One region of the Paracidovorax sp. genome, then DNA from elsewhere that is predicted to be linked to it. Evidence: predicted binding sites of a transcription regulator. Region 1 holds the regulator's gene; the other holds the start of a gene.

Region 1 (11,997 bases):
CCAGCGCGCCGGTGGGCTCGCCGCCGCCCTGGGGCGCCATGCAGTTCCAGAAGAAGGTGTGGTTCCAGATCTGGGCAGCGTTGTTGTAGATGCCGCCGCTGGACTTCTTGATGATCTCTTCGAGGGACATGCTCTCGAATTCGGTGCCCTTTTGCAGGTTGTTCAGGTTCACCACGTAGGCATTGTGGTGCTTGCCGTGGTGGTATTCCAGCGTTTCCTGGCTGTAATGGGGAGCCAGGGCGTCGATGGCGTAAGGCAGCGGCGGCAGGGTATGTTCCATGGTGAGTCCTTCGTGGGTTGGTTGGAATTCGAGGGCGGCGTCCTGGGAGGGTGCCGGGGTGCGCTCAGGGGCCTTGCGGCTCCGGGCGGCTCATGATTGTAGGAAGGAAACGGAGCGCCTCGCTGTAGGCCAGCCGAGCGACCTTGCGGGCCGCGGCACCGCTGCGCAAGGCTTCCCGTAAGGCTCGGCACAGGCGCGCCAAGCCCCCCGAGAGCCCCTACAGCAGCCGGCGCTGCGCCACGGTGAGGTCGATCTCGCCCTCAGCCAGGCGGCCGACCAGCGCATCGCCCGGCCGCACCTGGGCCGGCCGCGTCACGGGCTGGCCATCGGCATCGGTCAGCAGGGCATAGCCGCGCTGCAGCACCAGCCGGGGGTCCAGCAGCTGCAGCCGCAGCGCAGCGCGCTCCAGGCGGTCAGACTGGGCCTGCAGGCGCCGCTCCACCGCCGTGGGCAACCGGGCCTGCAGCGCTTGATTTTCCTGGGACATGCGCTGCAATTTCAATAGCACCGCATGCCGCAGCCGCTGCGCCTGCCGGGCGAGCTGCAGTTGCTGGCGGCCGACCAGGCCCGAGGGCCGGCCCAGCCGCTGGCCGGCCATGTCCAGCCGCTGGTGGCGCATGTCCATCTGCCGCTGCACGGCGTCCTGCAGGCGCTCGCCCATGAGGTCGAGCGCGCCCAGCCACACGGCGCGCGGCTGAGACACGAGTTCAGCCGCCGCCGTGGGCGTGGGCGCGCGCAAGTCGGCGCAGAAGTCAGCGATGGTGAAATCGGTCTCGTGCCCCACCCCGCTCACCAGCGGCACCGGACTCTGCACGATGGTGCGGGCCAGTTGCTCGTCGTTGAAGGCCCAGAGGTCTTCGATGGAGCCGCCGCCGCGCACCAGCAGGATCACGTCGATGGGCACGGGCTGCCCGCCCGCGCCGGTAAAGCCATCATCGCCCTGCAGCCCGCTTGCCTGCTCGGCATGCCGATACAGTTTCGATAGCGCAGCACAGATCGAAGCGGGTGCCTGGGCGCCCTGCACCAGGGCCGGTGCCAGCATCACCGGAATGTGCGGCACGCGCCGGCGCAGGGCCGTGACCACGTCGTGCAGCGCCGCCGCGCCGGCCGAGGTGACCAGGCCGATGCCGCGCGGCATGAGCGGCAGGGCACGCTTGCGGGCGCCGTCGAACAGCCCTTCGGCCTCCAGCCGGGCCTTGAGCCGCATGAATTGCTCGAAGAGCGCGCCCTGCCCTGCGCGCTGCATGCTCTCGACGATGAGCTGGAGATCGCCTCGCGCCTCATACACACCCAGCCGGCCGCGCACCTCGACCAGCTCGCCGTCGCGCGGGGCGAAGTCCAGCAGCCCGGCGGAGCGGCGAAACATGGCGCAACGCACCTGGCCGCTCGCGTCCTTCAGCGTGAAGTAGCAGTGCCCGCTGGCCGCGCGCGAAAAACCCGTGATCTCGCCGCGCACGGCCACCGGGTTGAATCGCGCCTCCAGCGCATCAGCAATGGCGCGGCACAGCGCGCCGACCTCCCAGATGCGCGGCGCCGCGCCTGCGTCCGGACGCTCAAACATCGGCGTGGCGCGGCCTGGCGGGCAATGGGGCCGTCGCATTAGTCCACAGAACCAGGGCAGCGGTGCCCCTATCCCCCCCCGAAGGCACGATGGCCCGCAGAGCTAGCAAATTCGGCCAAGCTATTGATTTATATGCGTTTTTCACTGCGCGTTTTTTCATCAAAGTGTCAAACCCGTGGATTGGCGCCGTCTGCCACGGTGCGGCGAGCAGGTTGCCCACAAAGTTATCCACAGATTTTGTGGGTGAGTGGAGATCGCGGCACAGACGTGGAATGCGCGGTTCCGGCTGCCGGGCGATCCGGCTGGGGGCTCGGCGGCTGGGCCATAATCGCCGGCCGGATTTCATCTGCGCGGAGAGAGAATTGCTGTCGATCATACAAGCCGCAGGCTGGCCCATCTGGCCCTTGATAGCCTGTTCCGTGCTCGCCCTGGCGCTGGTGCTGGAGCGCTTCACCGCGCTGCGCACGGCCCGGGTCGCCCCCCCGAAACTGCTGGACGAAGCCATCGCCGTATCGGCTCGGGCGCTGCCCACGCCCGACGTGGTGAACCAGCTGGCGCAGAACTCCGCACTGGGCGAGGTGCTGGCCACCGGCCTGCGCACGCTCAACAGCCAGCCGCAGAGCACCGAGGCCGATCTGCGCTCCGCCATGGAAGGCGCCGGACGCGCGGTGGCCCACCGGCTCGAAAAATACCTGAACGCGCTGGCGACGATCGCCTCGGCCGCGCCGCTGCTGGGCCTGCTGGGTACCGTCATCGGCATGATCGACATCTTCGGCTCGCAGGCCGGCGGAGGCACCGTCGGCCAGGCCATGGGCGGCGGCAACCCGGCGCAGCTGGCGCACGGCATCTCCATCGCGCTCTACAACACCGCCTTCGGCCTGATCGTGGCCATCCCCACGCTGATCTTCTGGCGCTACTTCCGCAGCCGCGTCGATGCCTACCTGCTGACGCTGGAACTGGCAGCCGAACAGTTCCTGCGCCACCTCACCCGGCTGCGCAAGTAAGCCAGCGCCCCGCCCGAGCCGCCCCCTCGCCTGCCTGCCGCACGCCATGAACTTCCGCCCCCGCACCCAGGATGCGCCCGAGATCAACCTGATCCCGTTCATCGACGTGCTGCTGGTGATCCTCATCTTCCTGATGCTGTCCACCACCTACAGCAAGTTCACCGAGCTGCAGCTGACCCTGCCGGTGGCCGACGCCGAACAGCAGCGCGACCGGCCGCGGGAAATCATCGTCTCGGTGGCCGCCGACGGCCGCTACGCCATCAACAAGACCGCTGTGGAAGGCAAGGCCGTCGAAGGCGTGGCCCGCGCACTGCAGTCGGCGGCATCGGCCACCGGCAAGGACAGCATCGTCATCATCAGCGCCGACGCCTCGTCCCCCCACCAGTCGGTAGTCACCGTGATGGAGGCTGCGCGGCGCGTCGGCCTCTCGCAGATCACCTTCGCCACCCAGTCCTCCGGCAAGGCGGCTGCACGCTAGCGCGCGGCCGCCCCACCCCGCGCAACAAACACCCGCCCATGGCCGCCATGCTGCACAAAGCCTGGTCGCGGCGCGGCCCCGTGGCCCGCTGCCTGCTGCCGCTCGCGTGGCTTTACGGCGGGCTGACGGCCGCGCGCCGCGCGCTCTACGCCGCGGGCCTACTGGGCAGCTACCGCGCCGCGGTGCCGGTCGTGGTGGTGGGCAACGTGATCGCCGGCGGCGCGGGCAAGACCCCGATCACGCAGGCCGTGGTGCGCCATCTACAGGCGAACGGGTGGCAGCCCGGCATCGTCTCGCGCGGCTACGGGCGCAGCACGCGTGACTGCCGTGCCGTGCTGCCGCACAGCACGGCCGCAGAGGTGGGCGACGAACCCGCGCTGCTGGCCCGCAGCACGGGCGTGCCGGTCTTCGTCGCCGCCAAGCGCGCCGAGGCGGCCCGGGCGCTGCTGAACGCCCACCCCGCCACCGACGTCATCGTCTGCGACGATGGCCTGCAACACCTGGCCCTGGCCCGCGACCTCGAGCTGTGCGTGTTCAATGACGAAGGCGTGGGCAACGGCTGGCTGCTGCCCGCCGGCCCGCTGCGCGAACCCTGGCCCCGGCCCGTGGACGCCGTACTGCACGCCGGCCCCTGCCCCGCAGGGACCACGGCCCCCGCCTTCGCGCTGCAGCGCGGGCTGGCGGCCGAGGCCGTGCGGGCAGACGGCAGCCGCGCGCCGCTGGCCTCGCTGCGCGGCCAGCCGCTGCATGCAGTGGCCGCCATCGCCCGGCCGCACGACTTCTTCCAGATGCTGCGCGGCCAGGGCCTGACCCTGGCCCGCACCGAGAGCCTGCCAGATCACTATGATTTCGATAGCTGGCAGCCACCGAAAGACAAGGGCCCGCTGCTGATTTGCACCGAAAAGGATGCCGTCAAGCTCTGGGCCCGCTACCCCCAGGCGCTGGCCGTGCCGCTCGCGTTGGAGCTGCCGCCCGCGTTCTTCACGCTCATGGACGCACGGCTGGCCCGGGCCCGGGCCGCGTCGCTATCATCGGCGGCATCCAGCTGACGCGGGCGGCGCCGCACGGCCCCAGCGTCCGGCCTGGCCTGCCGGCTCCTCCGCCTTGTCCCGATCCCATAACCCCTCCCGCCCTGTGCGGCTCCAAGCCATGGACTCCAAACTGCTCGAACTGCTGGTCTGCCCCGTCACCAAGGGGCCTCTTTCCTTCGACCGCGAACGCCAGGAACTGGTCTCGCGCAGCGCCCGCCTGGCCTACCCGGTGCGCGACGGCATCCCCGTGCTGCTCGAAAACGAAGCCCGCACGCTGACCGACGAGGAAATCGAAGCCGCATGAGCCAGGCCGCGCCCGAATTCACCGTGCTGATCCCGGCGCGCCTGGGCTCCAGCCGCCTGCCGGACAAGCCCCTGGCCGACATTGCCGGTCTGCCCATGGTGGTGCGCGTGGCGCAGCGCGCCGCGCAGAGCGGCGCCCGCCGCATCGTGGTCGCCGCCGATGACCAGCGCATCCTCGACGCCTGCAGCCGCCACGGCGTGCAGGCCGTGCTGACCCGCCCTGACCACGCCAGCGGCAGCGACCGGCTGGCCGAAGCGTGCGAGCTGCTGGGCCTGGCCGGCGACGACATCGTGGTCAACGTGCAGGGCGACGAGCCCCTCATCGACCCGGCCCTGATCGACGCCGTGGCCGGTCTCCTGCCCGCCCGCCCCGACGCCCGCATGGGCACCGCCGCCCACGCCATCGACACGGTGGAGGACTACCTCAACCCCAACGTGGTGAAGGTGGTGCTGGACGGCCGGGGCCTCGCGCACTACTTCAGCCGCGCGCCCATTCCCCACGCCCGCGACCATGCCGCCGGCACCGCCTGGTGGAAGACCGCCGAAGCAGTGCAGGCGGGCCATGCGCCGCTGCGCCACATTGGCCTGTATAGCTACCGCGCCGGCTTCCTGCGCGATTTCCCGCAGCTGCCACCCGCGCCCACCGAACGGCTCGAAGCGCTGGAACAGCTGCGCGCGCTCTGGCACGGCCACCGCATCGCGGTGCATGTGACCGATGCCTCGCCGGGCCCGGGAGTGGACACGCCGGCCGATCTGGAGCGGGTGCGCACGCTGCTGGGCTGAACACCGCCGCCGCGCCTGCTGCGGCGCACCTAGCAGCCCCTTGCGTCGTGCCGATGACGCGTCAGTTTGGTGCAGTTATCGCGTGCTATCCTCGCCCGCAATGATTGCACCCGGCTGGCGCACGCTCGCCTGCGGCCGGTTGCCAGCCAAATTCAACATTGAGAGGACATCCATGAAGCTGATTCTTTTGGGCGCGCCCGGCGCAGGAAAGGGCACCCAGGCCGCGTTCATCTGCAAGCAATACGGCATTCCGCAGATCTCCACCGGCGACATGCTGCGCGCTGCCGTCAAGGCCGGCACGCCGCTGGGTCTGCAAGCCAAGGCCGTCATGGATGCCGGCCAGCTGGTGAGCGACGATCTCATTATCAATCTGGTGAAGGAGCGCATCGCCCAGCCCGACTGCGCCCAAGGCTTCCTGTTTGACGGCTTCCCCCGCACCATCCCCCAGGCCGACGCGATGAAATCCGCCGGCGTGAAGCTCGATTACGTGCTGGAGATCGACGTACCCTTCGATGCCATCATCGAACGCATGAGCGGCCGCCGCTCGCACCCGGCCAGCGGCCGCACCTACCACGTCAAGTTCAACCCGCCCAAGGTCGAAGGCAAGGACGACGTGACCGGCGAAGACCTGATCCAGCGCGAAGACGACAAGGAAGAGACCGTCAAGAAGCGCCTGGAGGTGTACAGCGCCCAGACCCGTCCGCTGGTCGACTACTACTCCACCTGGGCCCAGCAAGACGCCGACAACGCTCCCAAGTACCGCGCCATCAGCGGCACGGGAACGGTCGAAGAGATCACGCAGCGCGCGCTGCAGGCGCTCTCCCACTGAAAGGCCCCGGCCTGCTTCTGCCCCTTTGTTGGGCGGAAGGTGCAAAGAAAGACGCCCCGCACTGCGGGGCGTTTTGCATGGGGCGATCACACCGATGAGCGATCAGCCCTTCGGTGCGGCCAGCAATTCCAGCAACAGAGACACTCGCAGCTTCACGGCGCCCAGGCCCTCCTCGTCGGCCGCCAGCGCATCTCCCGGGCGCGGCAGCACGCGGCCCAGACCGCAACGGGAGGTGACGCGCACCAGCACCCCTGCCGCCTGGGCGCGCACCAACGCCGCCTCCAGATCCTGGTGCAGGGTGCCATTGCCTGTGGCGGCCACGGCCAGCCCATCGACCCCGTCGGCCACCAGCAGATCCACGAGCCGGCCGCTGGCGCCGGCATGGCTCAGCACCACCTCCACCCGCGGCCAGCTATCAGCAGGCCTGGCCAGCAACGCCGACGCGCCAGCGTGGATCGCCGCGGCGTCAGGCCAGTCACGGGCCAGGCGTACCTGGCCTTCTTCCACCCAGCCCAGCGGCCCTGCGTCGCCCGAGTCGAACGCGTCCACACGATAGGGATGGACCTTGCGCACCAGCGCAGCGCCGTGCAGCACGCCGGCCGCTACCGCCACCACGCCGCGCGCGCCCGGCGTGGACGCCACGGCGACAGCGTCGAGCAGGTTCTGCGGGCCGTCGGGCGTCAGCGCCGTCGCCGGCCGCATCGCGCAGGTCAGCACGACGGGCTTGGAAGCCTCCAGCACCAGCCGCAGGAACCACGCCGTTTCCTCCAGCGTGTCGGTCCCGTGCGTGATGACGATGCCTTGGACCTGCGGGTCCGCCAGATGCGCCTGGCAGCGCTGTGCCAGGCGCATCCAGACGTTCAAATCCATGTCCTTGCTGTCCAGCTGGGCGACCTGTTCGGCGACCAGCTCGCCCCCAGCCGCGCGGGCCAGACCCGGAACAGCGCCCAGCAACTGCTGCACGCCCACTTGACCGGCTTTGTAGCCGATGTTGTCCGCTCCATCGCTGGCCGTTCCGGCAATCGTGCCGCCCGTGCCCAACACCACCATTTTTCTAGCGCCCACTTGCATCCTTCAAAAAACTGGTCAAAAATACAGTTACTGGATTAAAAAACAGTCCCGCCGGTCCTCCGGCCACCGCTTCGCACTGGAACCTTGCCATGCTCGACAGCCCCAAGCTCACCGCCCGCCAGCAGCAGATCCTGGATCTCATCCAGACCGCCATCTCGCGCACCGGCGCACCGCCCACCCGGGCAGAAATCGCTGCAGAACTGGGGTTCAAGTCCGCCAATGCGGCCGAAGAACACCTGCAGGCCCTGGCACGCAAGGGCGTGATCGAACTGGTCAGCGGCACATCGCGCGGCATCCGCCTGCGCAGCGAAACCGTGCGCTCCATCAACGCCGCACGCGGAACGCAGTTCCACCTGCCCATTCCCGGCCTATCGCAGCTCATGCTGCCGCTGATCGGCCGCGTGGCTGCAGGCTCGCCGATTCTCGCCCAGGAACACGTGGACCAGACCTACAGCGTGGAAGGCAGCCTCTTTCAGCACAAGCCCGACTACTTGCTCAAGGTGCGCGGCATGTCCATGCGGGACGTCGGCATCATGGACGGTGATCTGCTCGCAGTGCAGGCCACGCGCGAGGCCCGCAACGGGCAAATTATCGTGGCGCGACTGGGTGACGACGTCACCGTCAAACGACTGCGCCGCACCGGCAGCGGCATCGAACTGCTGCCCGAGAACCCGGATTACCCCGTCATCACCGTCCAGCCTGGCGAGCCGTTCGAAATCGAAGGCCTCGCCGTCGGTCTCATTCGCAACACCATGCTGATGTAAGGCGGCACGGCGCGCCGCAGGTGGCGGGCGTCTGGCCTTAGTGCGGGAGTGCAGCGCACAGCGCTGCGCCCCCCAGCCCTACAGGCCAACCCTGCGGCGAGTCGCCCAATGGCAATCCTGCCTGTGTTCAACCCTCCGTGCCCTCGCACGAAGCCGGCAGATCGAACGCACGGTGTGACAGACGGAGTGAATGGCCCGTCGATCATCGCAAGGCGCGCAATGCGTGCAGCAGATCGACCCCCAGCAAGGCAGTCAGTCGGCCCTCGCCCTTGTCCACCGAATGCAGATCCCGCCGGCGCAGTGCGCGGCACGAACCACGATGGAGTTTTCACATGGGAATTGCCCTGATTGCCCTCACTTCGCTGTCGCAGCCCGTCAAGGCGCTGACCCAGTTCCTGGGCGGCCCTGCCCGCCATAAGAGCCTGCCGGCGCTGCAAGCGGCCGATGCCTCGCGGCCCGCCACCTCCGCTTCCGCCACAGCCGCACCTGAAGCCACGCAGCAGCCTGCAAGCCAGCACGCTGCCGGGCCGTTCCCGGCCTGGACGGCGGCGCCAACCGCTGCCGCTGGCACCGCCGTAGCGCTCGCAACATCCACCGGCGCACTGGAGCCCTACGGCGTCCCCCGCCCTTCCAGGGGCCGGCTCGCAGGAGGAATCAAGCGGCCATCGGCCGTACCGGCGACCTCCGTCATGCCTGCCAATGCAGCGCCGGCCCACGCGCGCCGGCCTGCAGCAACGCCGTGGATGAATGTACCTGCCTCCCGGGCCCGCGCGGCTGCAGCGGCCAATGCGGACCGCTTTCACCCTGCCGGTGGCTCGGTCGCAGCAGGCGCCGCCAGCGAGGCCCGCTCCGCGGCGCCCCGCCCGCTGCTGCGGGTGCTGCGCCGGGTGCAGGTGGGCGAACCGGCCCGGCTGGTGATCTCCGGCCGCATGGCCGACGTGTGTGCAGAGCTGGACCGGCTGGTGGCATCGGAGGGCCGCCTGGCGTTGTAATCAGCCTTCGCCTACCACAGACGTGGCCGCGCAGGCGCGGCCGGCCCACACCTCGCATCAGCCGGGTGCGAGGTGTGGCGGTCCCAGACGCGAGGGCCGGTGCGCGCTGCGCCGGCATCAATACCAGCAGCAAAATCGCCATCAGCAGCAGCGCATGTCACGTGGCCACCGAGGACGCGGCTGCGCCGCCGGGCGCCTCAGGTATTGATCTGCGCCCAGAGCTTGTCCAGCCGCTTCACGCTCACCGGCTGGGGCGTGCGCAGCTCCTGCGCGAAGAAGCTCACGCGCAACTCCTCGAGCAGCCAGCGCAGCTCCTGCATGCGCGCATCGACCTGGCCCTTACGTTCGGCCACCAGGCGCCAGTAGCGCTGCTCCTGCGGGCGCAGCTCCGTCAGGCGGGAGGCGTCGCGCGCGGGGTCGGCGCGGTATTTCTCCAGTCGCAGCGTGATGGCCTTGAGGTAGCGCGGGAAGTGCGCGAGCTGCGTCCAGGGCGCGGCAGCAATGAAGCTCTTGGGCATCAGGCGCTGCAGCTGCTGCTGGGCATCCTGCGTGGCCTCGGGCGCGTTCTTGGTGTCCTTGATCTTGCGCACGGCGGCGGCGTATTCGACCAGGATGGTGCCAGCCAGGCGCGCCACCTCGTTGGCGATGAGCGTCAGGCGGCCCCGGCCTTCGTCCACGCGGCGCTTGAACTCGGCCTCGTGCGTGGGCAGCGGGTCCTGCAGGAAGGCGCGGTCCAGGGCGATGTCCAGGATCTGGCTGCGCAACTCTTCCTGCGTGCCCAGCGGCATGTAGGCCACGGCCATCTTCTGCAGGTCGGGGATGTTCTTTTCCAGGTACTTGAGCGCGTCCTTGATCTGCAGCGCGAACAGCCGACGCAGGCCGGCGCGGTGCTTGGCCGCAGCCACCTCCGGTTCGTCGAACACCTCGATGCTGACCGCATCGCCGCCGTCGATCAGGGCCGGAAAGCCGATCAGCGTCTGGCCTGCCTTGCGGATCTCCATCAGCTCGGGCAGTTCGCCGAAGGTCCAGGCGGTGTAGCGCTGGCCCGCGGGCACCGCCGGCGCGGAGGGAGCCGCAGCCGGCACCGGAGCACCTGTGCTCCTTTTTGCTTCATTTTTGATAGCTGACTGCGAAGATTTTACCTGGGCCGCAGGCTCTTTCGACCCCGAACCCTGGCCCAGCTTCAGCCCGGCCAGCGCCTGGAACGCGCCACGCGCCTTGGCGCCCCATTCGGCCTTGAGCGCGCCCAGATTGCGGCCGTGGCCGAGCTGGCGACCGTGCTCATCGACGACGCGGAAGTTCATGAACAGGTGCGGGCTCAGCATGTCGAGCTTGAAGTCGGCGCGCTTCACGTCGAGCGAGGTCTCGTCGCGTACCTGCTTGAGCAGGGCATCGGTCAGGCTGCCCTGGCCGAAGCGCTCGGGCGTGCTGAACAGCTCGGCGATGCGCGCCGCGCTCTCGGGCAGCGGCACGAAGCGGCTGCGCGGGCGCTGCGGCAGGCTTTTCAGCAGGGCCTGGATCTTCGCCTGCAGCATGCCGGGCACCAGCCACTCGCAGCGCTCGTCGCTGACCTGGTTGAGCACGAAGAGCGGCACCGTGACGGTCAGCCCGTCGCGCGCGTCGCCGGGTTCGTGCAGGTAGCTCGCGGCGCAGTCCACGCCGCCCAGGCGCACGGTCTTTGGGAACGCGTTGCTGGTGATGCCGGCGGCCTCGTGCCGCATCAGCTCTTCGCGGGTGAGTTTGAGCAGGTCCGGGTTCTGGCGCGAGGCCTCGCCATACCAGGCCTCGAAACCCGCGCCGGTGCAGATGTCGGCCGGCAGCTGCTGGTCGTAGAAGGCGTAGATCAGCTCGTCGTCCACCAGCACGTCCTGCCGGCGCGACTTGTGTTCCAGCTCTTCCACCTTGGCGATGAGCTTCTGGTTGGCAGCGAGGAACGGCAGGCGCGTCTCCCACTGCCCGCCCACCAGCGCCTCGCGGATGAAGATCTCGCGCGCGGCATGCGGATCGACCTTGCCGAAGTTGACGCGACGGTTGTTGTAGATGACCAGGCCGTAGAGCGTGGCCCGCTCCAGCGCCGAGACCTGCGCGGCCTTCTTCTCCCAGTGCGGGTCCAGCAGCTGTTTCTTGAGCAGGTGGCCGCCGATCTGCTCGACCCATTGCGGCTCGATGGCAGCGATGCCCCGGCCGAAGAGCCGCGTTGTCTCGACCAGCTCGGCCGCGACGATCCAGCGCCCGGGCTTCTTGTTCAGGTGGGCGCCCGGGTGCTTGTAGAACTTGATGCCGCGCGCGCCCAGGTACCAGTCTTCCTCGTCGCTCTTGGCGCCCACGTTGCCCAGCAGGCCCGCGAGCATCGAGAGGTGGATCTGCTCGTAGCCGGCGGGGGTGGTGTTGAGCTTCCAGCGGTGCTCGGTCACCACCGTGAGCAGCTGGGTGTGGATGTCGCGCCACTCGCGCAGGCGGCGGATGCTGATGAAGTTCTGCCGCAGCAGCGATTCGTACTGGCGGTTGCTGAGCTTGTGGGTGGGTTGCGCTGCCGCGGCCGTATCGGCGGGCTCGTGCGCAGCCGTCAGGCGCTGGGCCACGGGCAGGCTGGCCTGGGCGCGCGTGCCCTGCCGGGCGGCACGCTGGGCAGCTTCTTTCTGCGCCCGGGCCGACGGCAGGCTGGGCGCGCCGCCGCGCGCCTCGTTGATCCACTTCCAGAGCTTGAGGTAGCCGCTGAATTCGCTCTTCTCGTCGTCGAACTTGGCATGCGCCTGGTCGGCCTGCTGCTGCGCCTCCAGCGGGCGGTCTCGCACGTCCTGCACCGACAGCGCCGAGGCGATCACCAGCACCTCCTCCAGCGCCTGGCGCTCGCGCGCCTCCAGGATCATGCGGCCCACGCGCGGGTCGAGCGGCAGGCGC
Region 2 (11,997 bases), on a different contig from region 1:
GCTCCTGCACCACGCGCTGGGTGCCCAGGCGGGCAGCGCGGCGGTTCACCACCGATTCGGCTACGCGCTCGGCGTTGATGAAATCCTTGGCCTCCAGCTCGTCGAGCACGGCGGCGAGGTCATCGCCCTCCTGCACGTGGCGCGCCAGCTTGGTCTGCAGCTCGCTGCGCGAATGCTCGCGCTGCGCCAGCAGGCGCAGGGCGCGGCCCTTGAGGGAGAGGCTGGCGAAACCCATGGTGGATGTGGCGGATGCTATCGAAATGGAAGCGCCAGGCGCCCGTTCGCAGGGCGCCTGGCGCTGTTGGGGCCCCCAAGCCCGTCGCCCGTCGCCGGGCGGGCTGCTGTTGGGCTGCGGCTTACTTCTCGGCCTTGGCGGCCTTTTCGGTCTTGCCCGCGCCTTCGGCCGGTGCGCCTCCGGGCAGCAGGGCGATGCCCAGACCTTCGCGGACCTTGTTCTCGATCTCGATGGCGAGGTCGGCGTTCTCGCGCAGGAATTCACGCGCGTTGTCGCGGCCCTGGCCGATCTTCTCGCCGTTGTAGGCGTACCAGGCGCCGCTCTTTTCGATGATGCGCGCTTCCACGCCCATGTCGATGATCTCGCCTTCGCGGCTGATGCCTTCGCCGAAGAGGATGTCGAACTCGGCCGTCTTGAAGGGCGGGCTCACCTTGTTCTTCACCACCTTGACCTTGGTTTCGTTGCCGATGGCTTCGTCGCCCTTCTTGATGGTGCCGGTGCGGCGGATGTCCAGGCGCACGGAGGCGTAGAACTTCAGCGCGTTGCCGCCCGTCGTGGTTTCGGGGCTGCCGAACATCACGCCGATCTTCATGCGGATCTGGTTGATGAAGATGACCATGCAGTTGGTCTTCTTGATCGTGGCGGTGAGCTTGCGCAGCGCCTGGCTCATCAGCCGGGCCTGCAGGCCCGGCAGGGCGTCGCCCATCTCGCCTTCGATTTCAGCCTTGGGCGTGAGCGCGGCGACCGAGTCCACCACGATCAGATCGACGGCACCGGAGCGCACCAGGCTGTCCACGATCTCCAGGGCCTGTTCGCCGGTGTCGGGCTGGCTGATGAGCAGGTCGGAGAGCTGCACGCCCAGCTTCTGGGCGTATTGCACGTCGAGCGCATGTTCGGCATCGACGAAGGCGCACTGGCCGCCCAGCTTCTGCATCTGCGCGATCACCTGCAGCGTGAGCGTCGTCTTGCCCGAGCTTTCCGGGCCGTAGATCTCGACCACGCGGCCGCGCGGCAGACCGCCCACGCCCAGGGCCACGTCCAGGCCCAGCGAGCCGGTGGAGACGACCTGGATGTCTTCGATCACCTCGCCTTCGCCCAGGCGCATGATCGTGCCCTTGCCGAACTGCTTCTCGATCTGGGCCAGCGCGGCCTGCAGGGCCTTGGCCTTTTCGGCGTTGACGGGTTGGGCGGGGTTGGGGTTCTTGACGGCGACGTCCATGGAAAACTCCTTGAGAAACGGTGAGGTGCGGGGTTCCAGGACTGTCTGCTGTTAAGCACAGGCTGGATGCTTGAACAGTAGTGTAGGGGTGGTGTATCTGCTCTGCAATGCATCAAATGGTCAGTTTGCCTGACAATATCCGGATGGTTTCCACCGACCCTGCAAATCCTTCGCCCGCCGACTTGCGCGACGACGCCTGGCGCCTCACCCACCTGGGCCGGCTGCTGGGCCACGCCATGCGCCGCTTCGATGCGCGCGTGCTGGAGCTGATGGCGCACGACGTGCAGGTGCCGCTGGCGCTTTCCAACCTCGCCGCGCGCGAGCAGGTCAGCGCGGCGCACATCCACATCACGCGGCACCTTTCGCTGCAGGGCGACCGGCTGACCGACCTGGCCGCGCGGGCGGGCATGGCCAAGCAGTCCATGGCGGCGCTGGTGGAGCAGTGCGAGGCCTGGGGCCTGGTGGTGCGCGAGCCCGATCCGCTGGATGCGCGCGCACGGCGCGTGCGTTTCACGGCCACGGGGCGGGCCTGGCTGCAGGCCTTCCAGCGCGCGGTGGCGCGGGCCGAGGTGGAGTTCCGAGACGCCGTGGGCGCCGAGGTGGCGGCCGTGGTCGCGCTGGGCCTGGAGGCCTATGCCGGCGGCGACGGCAGCGCGGCGTGAACGCCCCCGTGCGGCCGGCCCGCTCCTAGAATCGCTGCACGCCCCCCGCTGTGCCCCACAGAAGAATCCAGGAGACATTCCCATGCGCATCCTCATCGCCGAAGACGACCAGGTGTTGGCCGATGGACTGCTGCGCACGCTGCGCGGCTCCGGCGCGGCGGTGGACCATGTGGCGAGCGGCGCCGAGGCCGACGCCGCGCTCATGGCTAACAGCGAATTCGATCTGCTCATCCTCGATCTGGGCCTGCCGCGCCTGCACGGGCTGGAGGTGCTCAAGCGCCTGCGCGGCCGGGGATCGGCCATGCCGGTGCTGATCCTCACCGCCGCCGACAGCGTGGACGAGCGCGTCAAAGGCCTGGACTTCGGCGCCGACGACTACATGGCCAAGCCGTTCTCGCTGCAGGAGCTGGAAGCGCGCGTGCGTGCACTGACGCGGCGCGGCATGGGCGGCACCACCAGCGTCATCCGCCACGGCCCGCTGGTCTATGACCAGGCCGGCCGCGTGGCCACCATCGACGGGCGCATGGTGGAGCTGTCGGCGCGCGAGCTGGGCCTGCTGGAGGTGCTGCTGCAGCGCGCAGGCCGCCTGGTCAGCAAGGAGCAGCTGGTCGAGCGCCTCTGCGAATGGGGCGAAGAGGTGAGCAACAACGCCATCGAGGTCTATATCCACCGCCTGCGCAAGAAGATCGAGCGCGGCCCGATCCGCATCGCCACCGTGCGCGGGCTGGGCTACTGCCTCGAGAAGGTGGCGGCACCCGCCGATCGGCCGGCCGCCTGATGCGCGAAGTAGCGCATTTGCTATGTTTTCAATAGCTATATGCGCTTGATCCACCTGCGCCAGGGCGCTATTTGCTTCAAGTATTTGCGGCGTGCGCCATGAAGATCTTCCAGCGTGAACAGCGCTCCCTTTTCGGCGAGATCCTCGACTGGATGCTCACGCCGCTGCTGCTGCTGTGGCCCGTCAGCCTGGCGCTGACCTGGCTGGTGGCGCAGGGCCTGGCCAACAAGCCGTTCGACCGGGCGCTGGAATACAACGCCCACGCGCTCGCGCAGCTGGTCACCGTGCAGGGCGAGCGCGTGCAGTTCAACCTGCCGCAGCCGGCCAGCGAGATCCTGCGCGCCGACGAATCCGACATCGTCTATTACCAGGTGCTGGCGCCGGACGGCAGCTTTCTTTCTGGCGAGCGCGGACTGCCCCCGCCGCCCGACGACGAGAAGCCCTTTTCCGCCGAGGTGCGGCTGCGCGATGCGGAGCTGCGCGGCATTGACATCCGCATCGCCTATCTGTGGGTGCGCGTGCCGCTGCCGGGCGCGCCCGCCGCGCTGGTGCAGGTGGCCGAAACGCGCGAGAAGCGCAGCATGCTGGCGACCGAAATCATCAAGGGCGTGATGCTGCCGCAGTTCGCCATCCTGCCGCTGGCGGTGCTGCTGGTATGGCTGGCGCTGGCGCGCGGCATCAAGCCGCTCTCGCAGCTCGAAGAGCGCATCCGTGCGCGCAAGCTGGACGACCTCTCGCCGCTCGACCACAAGGCCGTACCCATGGAAGTCGCGCCGCTGGTGGATTCGGTCAACGACCTGCTGCGGCGGCTCAACGAATCCATCGCCACGCAAAAGCGCTTTCTCGCCGATGCGGCGCACCAGCTCAAGACGCCGCTGGCCGGGCTGCGCATGCAGGCCGACCTGGCCCAGCGCGAGGGCTCCGACACCGAAGCGCTGCGCCGCTCGCTGCAGCAGATTGGCCGCAGCAGCATGCGCGCGACGCACACCGTCAACCAGCTGCTGGCGCTGGCCCGCGCCGAAGGCGGCGGCGTGCTGGTGCGCCAGCCGGTGGACCTGGCGCGGCTGGTCATCGAGGTGGTGCGCGACTGCGTGCCGCGCGCGTTGGACCGCCACATCGACCTGGGCTACGAAGGCGAGCAGCCTGGTGCGCCCGGCGTCTGGGTGGAGGGCAACGCCACGCTGCTCAAGGAACTCGCTCGCAATCTGCTGGACAACGCCATGAACTACACGCCCTCCAGTGCCGAACATCCCGGCGTGGTCACGGCGCGCGTACTGGCCGACACCTTCGGCCATGTGGTGCTGATCCAGATCGAGGATTCCGGCCCCGGCGTGCCCGATGCCGAGCGCGAACTGATCTTCCAGCCCTTTTACCGGGCGCTCGGTACCGAAGCCGATGGCTCCGGGCTGGGCCTGCCCATCGTCTTGGAGATTGCGCGCCAGCACGGCGCCAGCGTGCAGCTGGACGATGCCCATCCGGGGCAGTTGCCGCCCGGCGCACGGTTCACCGTGCGCTTCACGGGGCGCTCGCCCGCGCATTGAACTCGCAGCAGACAAGAAAAAACCCGCTCCGTAGGGCGCGGGTTTCAGGTCGGACTCTGGCGGTGCCGCACCGCACGGGTGCGGTCGGCTCGGCCGGGCTACGACCGATTATTCCGCCGTACCGGCGGTCGGCCAGGTGCGGGTTTCATAGACCGATGCGTAGGTGCTGGGCTCGCCGCCCAGGCGACGGACTTCAGCCACGAATTCCGGGCCGCTGCGCAGGCGCTGGTACTCGGCCAGGCGTTGGGGGTACATCGGGTCATTGGCGGCAGAGCCTTCACCCACCTGGTAGCTGCCCAGGCCGGCACGTTGCCACAGGTTCCAGTCAGCCATCACTTCTGCAGTGGTCACCGGGCGGTTCGTAACCGAGACGATGGGTGCAGGCGCGGGGCCGGCCCAGACTTCCTGCGACACGGTCGCGCTGCCCATGGGGCCTGCGACGGCTGCGCCGGTAGCGGCGAAAGCCAGGGTGGCGGCGGCGATGAGTTGCTTGCGGTTCATGTTGTTCCTTTCGAATGACACGTGAGAGGGATGCAGTGAAAGGAAAAGAGGGTGTTGCCAGCGGGTTTGCCGCGGCAGCTTCTTTCGCTGCAGGGACTTCAGTGTCGCGCTCGGTCGGGGACCGCACGTGTACGAAAACGCAGGTATTCGTGTCAGGTCCCATCCGACGGACGTGTGCTCCCATGCGCTCGCCGCTGTGGGCTTTCTGCCGGTTCTCCCTCTGAAAACCGCATGCAGACAGCAGCGCCGCCGGCGCGGCCCTGGCGATGTCGCTCAAGGCCGCGCCGGCGGCGCCATGGATGGCACACAGGCTATTTCCACTCTGTTTCTTACAGCGGCTTACCGCGCTTGCACTCCGAAGGCAATGCCCGCGCGCGCCGCTGCGTTTCAGTTCACGCTGTGCTGCGCTGCGGCACCGGCCGTGCTCACGCTGCCGCCCAGGCGCTGCACTTCAGCCACGTATTCAGGGCCGCTGCGCAGGCGTTGGTAGGTGGCCAGGCGCTGGGCATACATGGGGTTGGTCACGTCGCTGTATTCGCCCGAGTTGATCGAGCCCAGGCCGGCGCGGTTCCACAGATTCAGGTCGGCTTGCACTTCTGCACGCGAGAGCGGGGCGCCCTGGGCGACGGGCTGAGCGCCGAACCACTCTTCCTGCGACGTGGTGGCTGCGGATGCGGAGCCCGCGAAAGCGGCGGCGGCAACGGCGGCGATGGCGATCAGGTGCTGGGTATGGCGGTTCATGAGAGTTCTTCCTTCTAGGTCTGCTGCAGTGGCGGGATTGCCGGCTGCATGGGAGGAAGTTTGGGGTTTTCCCGTATCTTTGTATGTGCCTAAACGCACAATTTTTCTTCAATTGGTTCGATGGATGAATGCTTAGCCTGCCGGTGGCCACTGTAGCGCGGGGTGCGGCACGTGCAGCACGTCGAGCGGCTGCGAGCGCCCGCGCACCGCCGCCGGCAGGGGATGGCCCAGCGAGTCCGCCACGCCGGCCAGGCAGGCCGCTTCCAGCGACAGCACCAGGCGAGAGCCGGCCTGCTTGGAATGGTCCTGCAGCCGGCTGGCGGTGTTCACCACCTCGCCCACGGCGCTGAACGTAGTGGTGTCGCCCCAGCCCACGCGTCCCAGCGCGACCCGGCCCGCATGCAGGCCCATGCCGAAGTCCAGCGCATGGCCGAACTGCGCGGCGAAGCTCTCCGCGTTCCAGGCGTCCATGCGCTGCTCGACGAGCGCGGCGGCCTGCACCGCTTGCCGGCAGGCCGTGGGCAGGTCGGTGCGCAGGCCGAAGATCGCCATCACGCTGTCGCCGATGAACTGGTTGGCCAGGCCGCCGCTGGCCTGCACCGCCGCGCCGACATGGGCGAAATACTGGTCCAGCACCCAGGCCAGGTCGAACGGTCACTGCCGCTCGGCCAGGCCCGACCAGCGGCGCAGGTCCACGAACAGGATAGCCACCGGCCGCTCCTCGTAGGCCGCCGGCGAAGCGAGCGGCGCCGCAGCGGCGTCGGCCCCGTCGGCGCCTTGGGCGCGAAAGAGCGGCGTCACGGCGGCATCGCCCTGCGGCCGCAGTTGGCAGGCCAGCCGCACGTCCGGCGGCGCCTGCACGCGCGCGAGGGTCTGGCGCTCGTCGCGCCCCGGCGGGGGCAAGGCGCCGGGAGCGGCCTGCACGCGCACGCGGCAGGTGGAGCAGCGCGCCCGTCCGCCGCAGCGCGAGAGATGGGCGATGCCGTGCTCGCGGCTGGCCTCCAGCACGGTGAAGCCGCGCGGCACCTGCACCGTGCGGTCCGGGTAGCGCAGCGTGACGGTGCGGCCGGCCTGGCAGTGCCGGCGGCGCGCGGCGCTCCAGCCCCAGCGCAGCGCCGGCAGTGCGGCCAGGGCCAGCAGCCAGCCCAGGCGCAACTGTTCGGCGAGGGCGCGGGCGGCGGCAGCGCCGGCTTCCGTCGGGGCGGGCGCAGTGGGCAGGCCCCGCCATTGCAGCTCGCGTGCCATCGCCACCACGCCCAGCGCGGCGAGCACCGGCAGCAGCACCGCGCCGGCGAGCAGCAGCGGCTGCCAGCGTTGCCATCCGGCCCGGCTGCGCAGCGCCAGGTGCAGGCCCAGACAGCCGTGCGCCCAGGTCGCGGCCAGCAGCAGCCATTGCAGGCTCAGACCCCCGGGCGTCCAGATGGCGCGCACCACACGCGCATAGCTGGGCTCCACGCCGAGCCAGTCGTCCGTCCAGCGCGTGCCCACCGCGTGCGCGGCCAGCAGCAGCGGCAACGCCAGGCCCAGCGCCAGCCGCGCGGCCTCGATGGCGGGCATGCGCAGGCTGCGGCGCTGCCAGATCGCGACGCAGGCCATGGCCAGGTGGGTAGCGAAGGCGCCGTAGAGCAGCGCCGTGCCCGGCACCGTCGCCCAGGCGCCGTGCAGACTGCGGCGCAGGGCCTCGGCGGCGTCCAGCGACACCAGCCCCGCCGCATGGTTGGCCAGGTGCAGCGCCACATACGTCCAGAGCACCAGGCCGCTGGTCCAGCGCAGATTGCGCGCGGTGGGCCAGGCGGGGCGATGGGCTGGGGTGGGCGGTGTGGGCATGTGGCGAGCAGGGCTGTAGCGCCGGGCGGCTGCGCGCGCGGCGGGGGCTGAGCATAATCCGCGCCCCGTCCTTCCTAGCAGCGCCCCGTTCCATGCATGACTCCGCCCCCGCACGCTCCAGCCTGGCCCTGCGCCGCATCGCGCTCTTCGAGGGGCTGGGCGATGCCTGCCTGGACCGCATCGCCGCGGCCTGCGACTGGCGCATGCTGGAGGCGCGCCGCCCCCTGTTCACGCGTGCGTCCGTGGGCGGCGAGGTGTATTTCCTCGTCTCCGGCCGGGCCCGCATCACAACGTACTCGGCCAACGGGCGCGAGGTGGCCTTCCGCGACTGCGATGCCGGCGCGCATTTCGGTGACCTGTCGGCGCTGGACGGGCAGCCGCGTTCGGCCGATGTGGTGACGCTTGAGCCTTCGCTGCTCGCCTGCATGGCGCCGCAGGCCTTCGTGGCGCTGCTGGAGCGAGAGCCCGCGCTGGCCATGCGGATGATGCGCAACCTGACGCTGCTGGTGCGGCGCCTGACGGAGCGGGTGATCGACCTCAGCACGCTGGGCGTGCACACGCGGCTGCACACCGAGCTGCTGCGCATGGCGCACGAGGCCGGCGTTGCCGATGACCACAGCGCGCTCATCGACCCCATGCCGCCGCACGTGGCCCTGGCTGGCCGGATCAGCACCAACCGCGAGCAGGTCACGCGCGAGCTGGGCGCGCTGACGCGGCGCGGCGTGCTAAAGAAAGAAGGCGCGCACGCGGTGCGGATCACCGATGTGCGCGCCCTGGAAGCGCTGGTCGCCGCCGTGCGCGGCGACTGACGGCCCGTGGTGCGGCTCTGCGAGCCGCGCCTATTTGTCGTGGTGCAGGTAGCTCGCCTGCTTGGGCAGCATCAGGCTGACCAGGAAGGCGATGGCCAGCATGCCGGTCACATACCAGTAGAAGTACGACTCGTGGCCCAGCGACTTCAGGCCCAGGGCCACGTACTCGGCGCTGCCGCCGAAGATCGCGTTGCCCACCGCGTACGACAGGCCCACGCCCAGCGCGCGCACTTCGGGCGGGAACATCTCGGCCTTCACCACGCCGCTGATCGAGGTGTAGAAGCTCACCACCGCCAGCGCCAGCGTGATGAGCACGCCGGCCACCAGCGGGCTGCCCACCTGCTGCAGCTGGCTCATCACCGGCACCGTCATCAGCGCGCCCAGGGCGCCGAAGAGCAGCATGTTGTTGCGCCGGCCGATGCGGTCGGAGAGCGCGCCGAAGAGCGGCTGCATGCACATGTAGAGGAACAGGCACGCGGTCATCACGTTGCTGGCCGTCTTGATCGACATGCCGGCCGAGTTGACCAGGTACTTCTGCATGTAGGTGGTGAAGGTGTAGAAGACCAGCGAGCCGCCGGCCGTGTAGCCCAGCACCACGAAGAACGCGCGCTTGTGGTGGGCGAACAGATGGCGCAGCGTGCCCGCGCCCTGCGTGGCGCGGTGCTGCTTGCTGGCCGTCTCGGTCAGCGTGCGGCGCAGCGCCAGGGCGACCACGGCCGCGACCGCGCCCAGCACGAAGGGAATGCGCCAGCCCCAGCGCTTGAGCTCGGCGTCGTCCAGCGCCTGCTGCAGCAGCACCACCACCAGCACGGCCAGCAGCTGGCCGCCGATGAGCGTGACGTACTGGAACGACGAGAAGAAGCCGCGCTGGCCGCGCATGGCGACTTCGCTCATGTAGGTGGCCGTGGTGCCGTACTCGCCGCCCACCGACAGGCCCTGCAGCAGCCGTGCGGCCAGCAGCAGCGCGGGCGCGGCGGCGCCGATCTGCGCATAGGTGGGCAGGCAGGCGATGATCAGCGAGCCCGCGCACATCATGGTGACCGACACCACCATCGAGGTCTTGCGGCCCTTGCGGTCGGCCAGGCGGCCGAACAGCCAGCCGCCCACCGGCCGCATCAGGAAGCCGGCCGCGAACACGCCGGCCGTATTGAGCAGCTGCACCGTGGGGTCGGACTTGGGGAAGAACGCCGGCGCGAAGTAGATCGCGCAGAAGGCATAGACGTAGAAGTCGAACCACTCCACCAGGTTGCCGGACGAGGCGGCGAAGATGGCGAAGATGCGCTTTTTCTTTTCCTCGAAGGTGTAGGGCGTGTGGTCGGTCGTATCGGCGGGCGCCGTGGCAGTGCTCATGGATGCGGTCCTTGTCTCGGTCTCTCGGGGCCTGGGCCGCGCAGGGGCAGCCCGTGCGCCGAGTCTGCGCGGTGCGCTCGCGCATGTCGTCCGTAGCCGCCCGCAGGGCGCCTGCGTAGCGATACGCAAGGGTTAATACCGAGATCCCGGGCGCAGGTCCCCTCGCGCAGTCCGCCCGCTACAGCCCGTGCTCGCGCAGGAAGCGGTCGAGCTGGTGGCTGTTGGCCAGGCCCAGCTTGGCGAAGGCGTGGGCGCGGTGCGTTTCCACCGTGCGCTGCTCCAGCGGGGCGAGTTCCTGCGCGATCTGCTTGTTGGGCTTGCCTTCGGCCACCAGCCGGGCGACCTGCATCTCGCGCGGGGTGAGCTTGTCCCACAGCGCCTGGGCGGCGCGCCGGGCCTGCTGGCGTGCGGCGAGCTCGCCGGCGCGGCGCAGCGCGCGGCCGATGGTCTCCAGCAGCCGCTCGTCGTTGCAGGGCTTTTCCAGCCAGTCGAAGGCGCCCTGCTGCACGGCGGCCACGGCCATGGGAATGTCGCCGTGGCCCGAGAGGAAGACCACCACCAGCGGGCTGTCCTGCGCGCGCAGCGCGTCGAACACCTGCAGCCCGCTCATGCCGCCCAGGCGCAGGTCGAGGATGGCGCAGCCGGGGCGCTGCAGGTCGGCGCCGGCAAGGAAGTCCTCGCCCGAGGCGAAGGTCTGCACCGCATGGCCGCGCGAGAGCAGCAGCAGGCCCAGCGAGCGGCGCACGGCCTCGTCGTCATCGACCACGCAGAGGTTGTTGGCGAGGGCTGCCGTCGCGGCGGGGGTGTTGGCGTTGTTCACGGCGATGCGATCTCCAGCTCGAGGGTGAAGGTGGTGCCCCCGCCAGGGCGGGCGGCGAAGCCCAGGCGGCCCCGGTGGGCCTCCACGATGGTGCGGCAGATGTTCAGGCCCAGGCCCAGGCCGGCGGGCTTGGTGGTGAAGAAGGGCGCGAAGACACGCTCGGTGAGCGCCGCGTCGATGCCCGCGCCCCGGTCAGCCACGCGGATGTGCATGCGCCCGTCCTGCACCTGGGCGCCGATCTCCACCACGCGCTCTTCGGGCGGCGTGGCCTCCATGGCCTGCAGGCTGTTGGAGACGAGGTTGAGCAGCACCTGTTCCAGCAGCACGCGGTCGCCGCGCACGGGCGGCAAGCCGGCGGGCGCCTGGACCATGGCGCGCGCCTGGCGCTGGCGCATCTCGCCGCGCAGCAGCGCCAGCGCGTTGGCGATGAGGGCGGGCACGGCGCAGTCCTCGGTGCCGGGGGTGTGCTGGCGCACGAAGCCGCGGATGCGGCGCACGATCTCGGCGCTGCGCTGAGCCTGCGCCATGGTCTCGTCCAGGCTGCTGGCCAGCAGCGCCTGGTTGCCCTGCTGCGCGAAAGCCTTGGCGGCGCTGGCGAAGCTGCTGAGCGCCATCAGCGGCTGGTTGAGCTCGTGCGCCAGGGTGGAGGCCATCTCGCCCAGGCTGGCCAGGCGCTGCGCGTGCTGCAGCTGCTCGTCGTTCTGGCGCTGGCGTTGCTCGGCACGCTTTTGCTCGGTGATGTCCACGACCGAGCTCATCCAGCCCGCGTGCGTGCCGTCGGCGCGCACCAGCGGCGCGGTGTAGACCATGGTGATGACTTCGTGTCCGTCGCGGTGCCTGAGACGTGATTCGAAGCCCGTGCGCGCGGGCTCGCCGCGGATCATGGCCTCGTAGCGCTGCCAGTGCTGAGGCACGTCGTCCGGGTGCCAGTAGGGGTAGGGCGGCAGCCGGCCCAGCAGCTCTTCGGCGGCATGGCCCGTCATGGCGCAGAAGGCGGGGTTGACGTAGGTGATGCGGCCTTCGGCGTCGCGCGCGCGCATGCCCACCAGCAGCGAATCCTCCATCGCCTTACGGAAGGCGTGGGCTTCGTCGAGCGCCTGGGTGCGCTCGCGCACGCGCCGCTCCAGGTCCTGCCGGGCATCGCGCTGCTCGGCGAAGCGGCGCTCGCGCAGCCGCCAGTAGAGGCCTCCCAGCAGCAGCACGGCGGCCACCAGCAGGCCCAGCATCCAGGCGCGCTGGGCGGCCTGCGCCACCTCGGTGTCGTCGGACGTCACCGTGAGCGTCCAGCCCAGGTCGGGCAGGGCTTCGTCCACGGCCAGCAGGCGGCGGGGCCGGCCGTCGATACGCGTGTGCAGCAGGTAGTAGCCGGGCTGGCCCGCTTCGCGCTCCACGCGCCAGGGCACGGTGGCCAGCTCGCTGCGCGCGCCGTACTGCTGCTCGTGCCGGATGCGCTCGCGCTCGGCCGGCGGCAGGGCGCGGGTGGTGCGGTAGAGCCATTCGGGTACCGAGCTGAG

What was found. The regulator LexA, encoded in region 1, represses DNA repair genes until DNA is damaged. The targets are predictions, from matches to a motif close to ACTGTATNNNNATACAGT.
Region 2: a site for LexA is predicted at 1,516-1,533, ahead of recA (recombinase RecA). Genes of this name have one in related genera too.

What each region holds. Positions count from the first base shown of each region.
Region 1 is NZ_JBXYZY010000021.1:35,559-47,555, reverse strand. It holds gene AC3A84_RS07230 (superoxide dismutase) at 1-280, opposite strand, end outside; gene xseA (exodeoxyribonuclease VII large subunit) at 498-1,841, opposite strand; gene AC3A84_RS07220 (MotA/TolQ/ExbB proton channel family protein) at 2,204-2,845, shown strand; gene AC3A84_RS07215 (ExbD/TolR family protein) at 2,892-3,323, shown strand; gene lpxK (tetraacyldisaccharide 4'-kinase) at 3,362-4,372, shown strand; gene AC3A84_RS07205 (Trm112 family protein) at 4,473-4,658, shown strand; gene kdsB (3-deoxy-manno-octulosonate cytidylyltransferase) at 4,655-5,440, shown strand; gene adk (adenylate kinase) at 5,613-6,269, shown strand; gene AC3A84_RS07190 (asparaginase) at 6,372-7,340, opposite strand; gene lexA (transcriptional repressor LexA) at 7,430-8,104, shown strand; gene AC3A84_RS07180 (hypothetical protein) at 8,437-9,096, shown strand; gene hrpA (ATP-dependent RNA helicase HrpA) at 9,294-11,997, opposite strand, start outside.
Region 2 is NZ_JBXYZY010000029.1:86,520-98,516, reverse strand. It holds gene recX (recombination regulator RecX) at 1-235, opposite strand, end outside; gene recA (recombinase RecA) at 357-1,454, opposite strand; gene AC3A84_RS11670 (MarR family winged helix-turn-helix transcriptional regulator) at 1,598-2,116, shown strand; gene AC3A84_RS11665 (response regulator) at 2,199-2,894, shown strand; gene AC3A84_RS11660 (sensor histidine kinase N-terminal domain-containing protein) at 2,993-4,435, shown strand; gene AC3A84_RS11655 (DUF4148 domain-containing protein) at 4,544-4,936, opposite strand; gene AC3A84_RS11650 (DUF4148 domain-containing protein) at 5,324-5,677, opposite strand; gene AC3A84_RS11645 (adenylate/guanylate cyclase domain-containing protein) at 5,810-6,313, opposite strand; gene AC3A84_RS11640 (2Fe-2S iron-sulfur cluster-binding protein) at 6,332-7,504, opposite strand; gene AC3A84_RS11635 (Crp/Fnr family transcriptional regulator) at 7,597-8,313, shown strand; gene AC3A84_RS11630 (MFS family transporter) at 8,344-9,663, opposite strand; gene AC3A84_RS11625 (response regulator transcription factor) at 9,842-10,483, opposite strand; gene AC3A84_RS11620 (PAS domain S-box protein) at 10,480-11,997, opposite strand, start outside.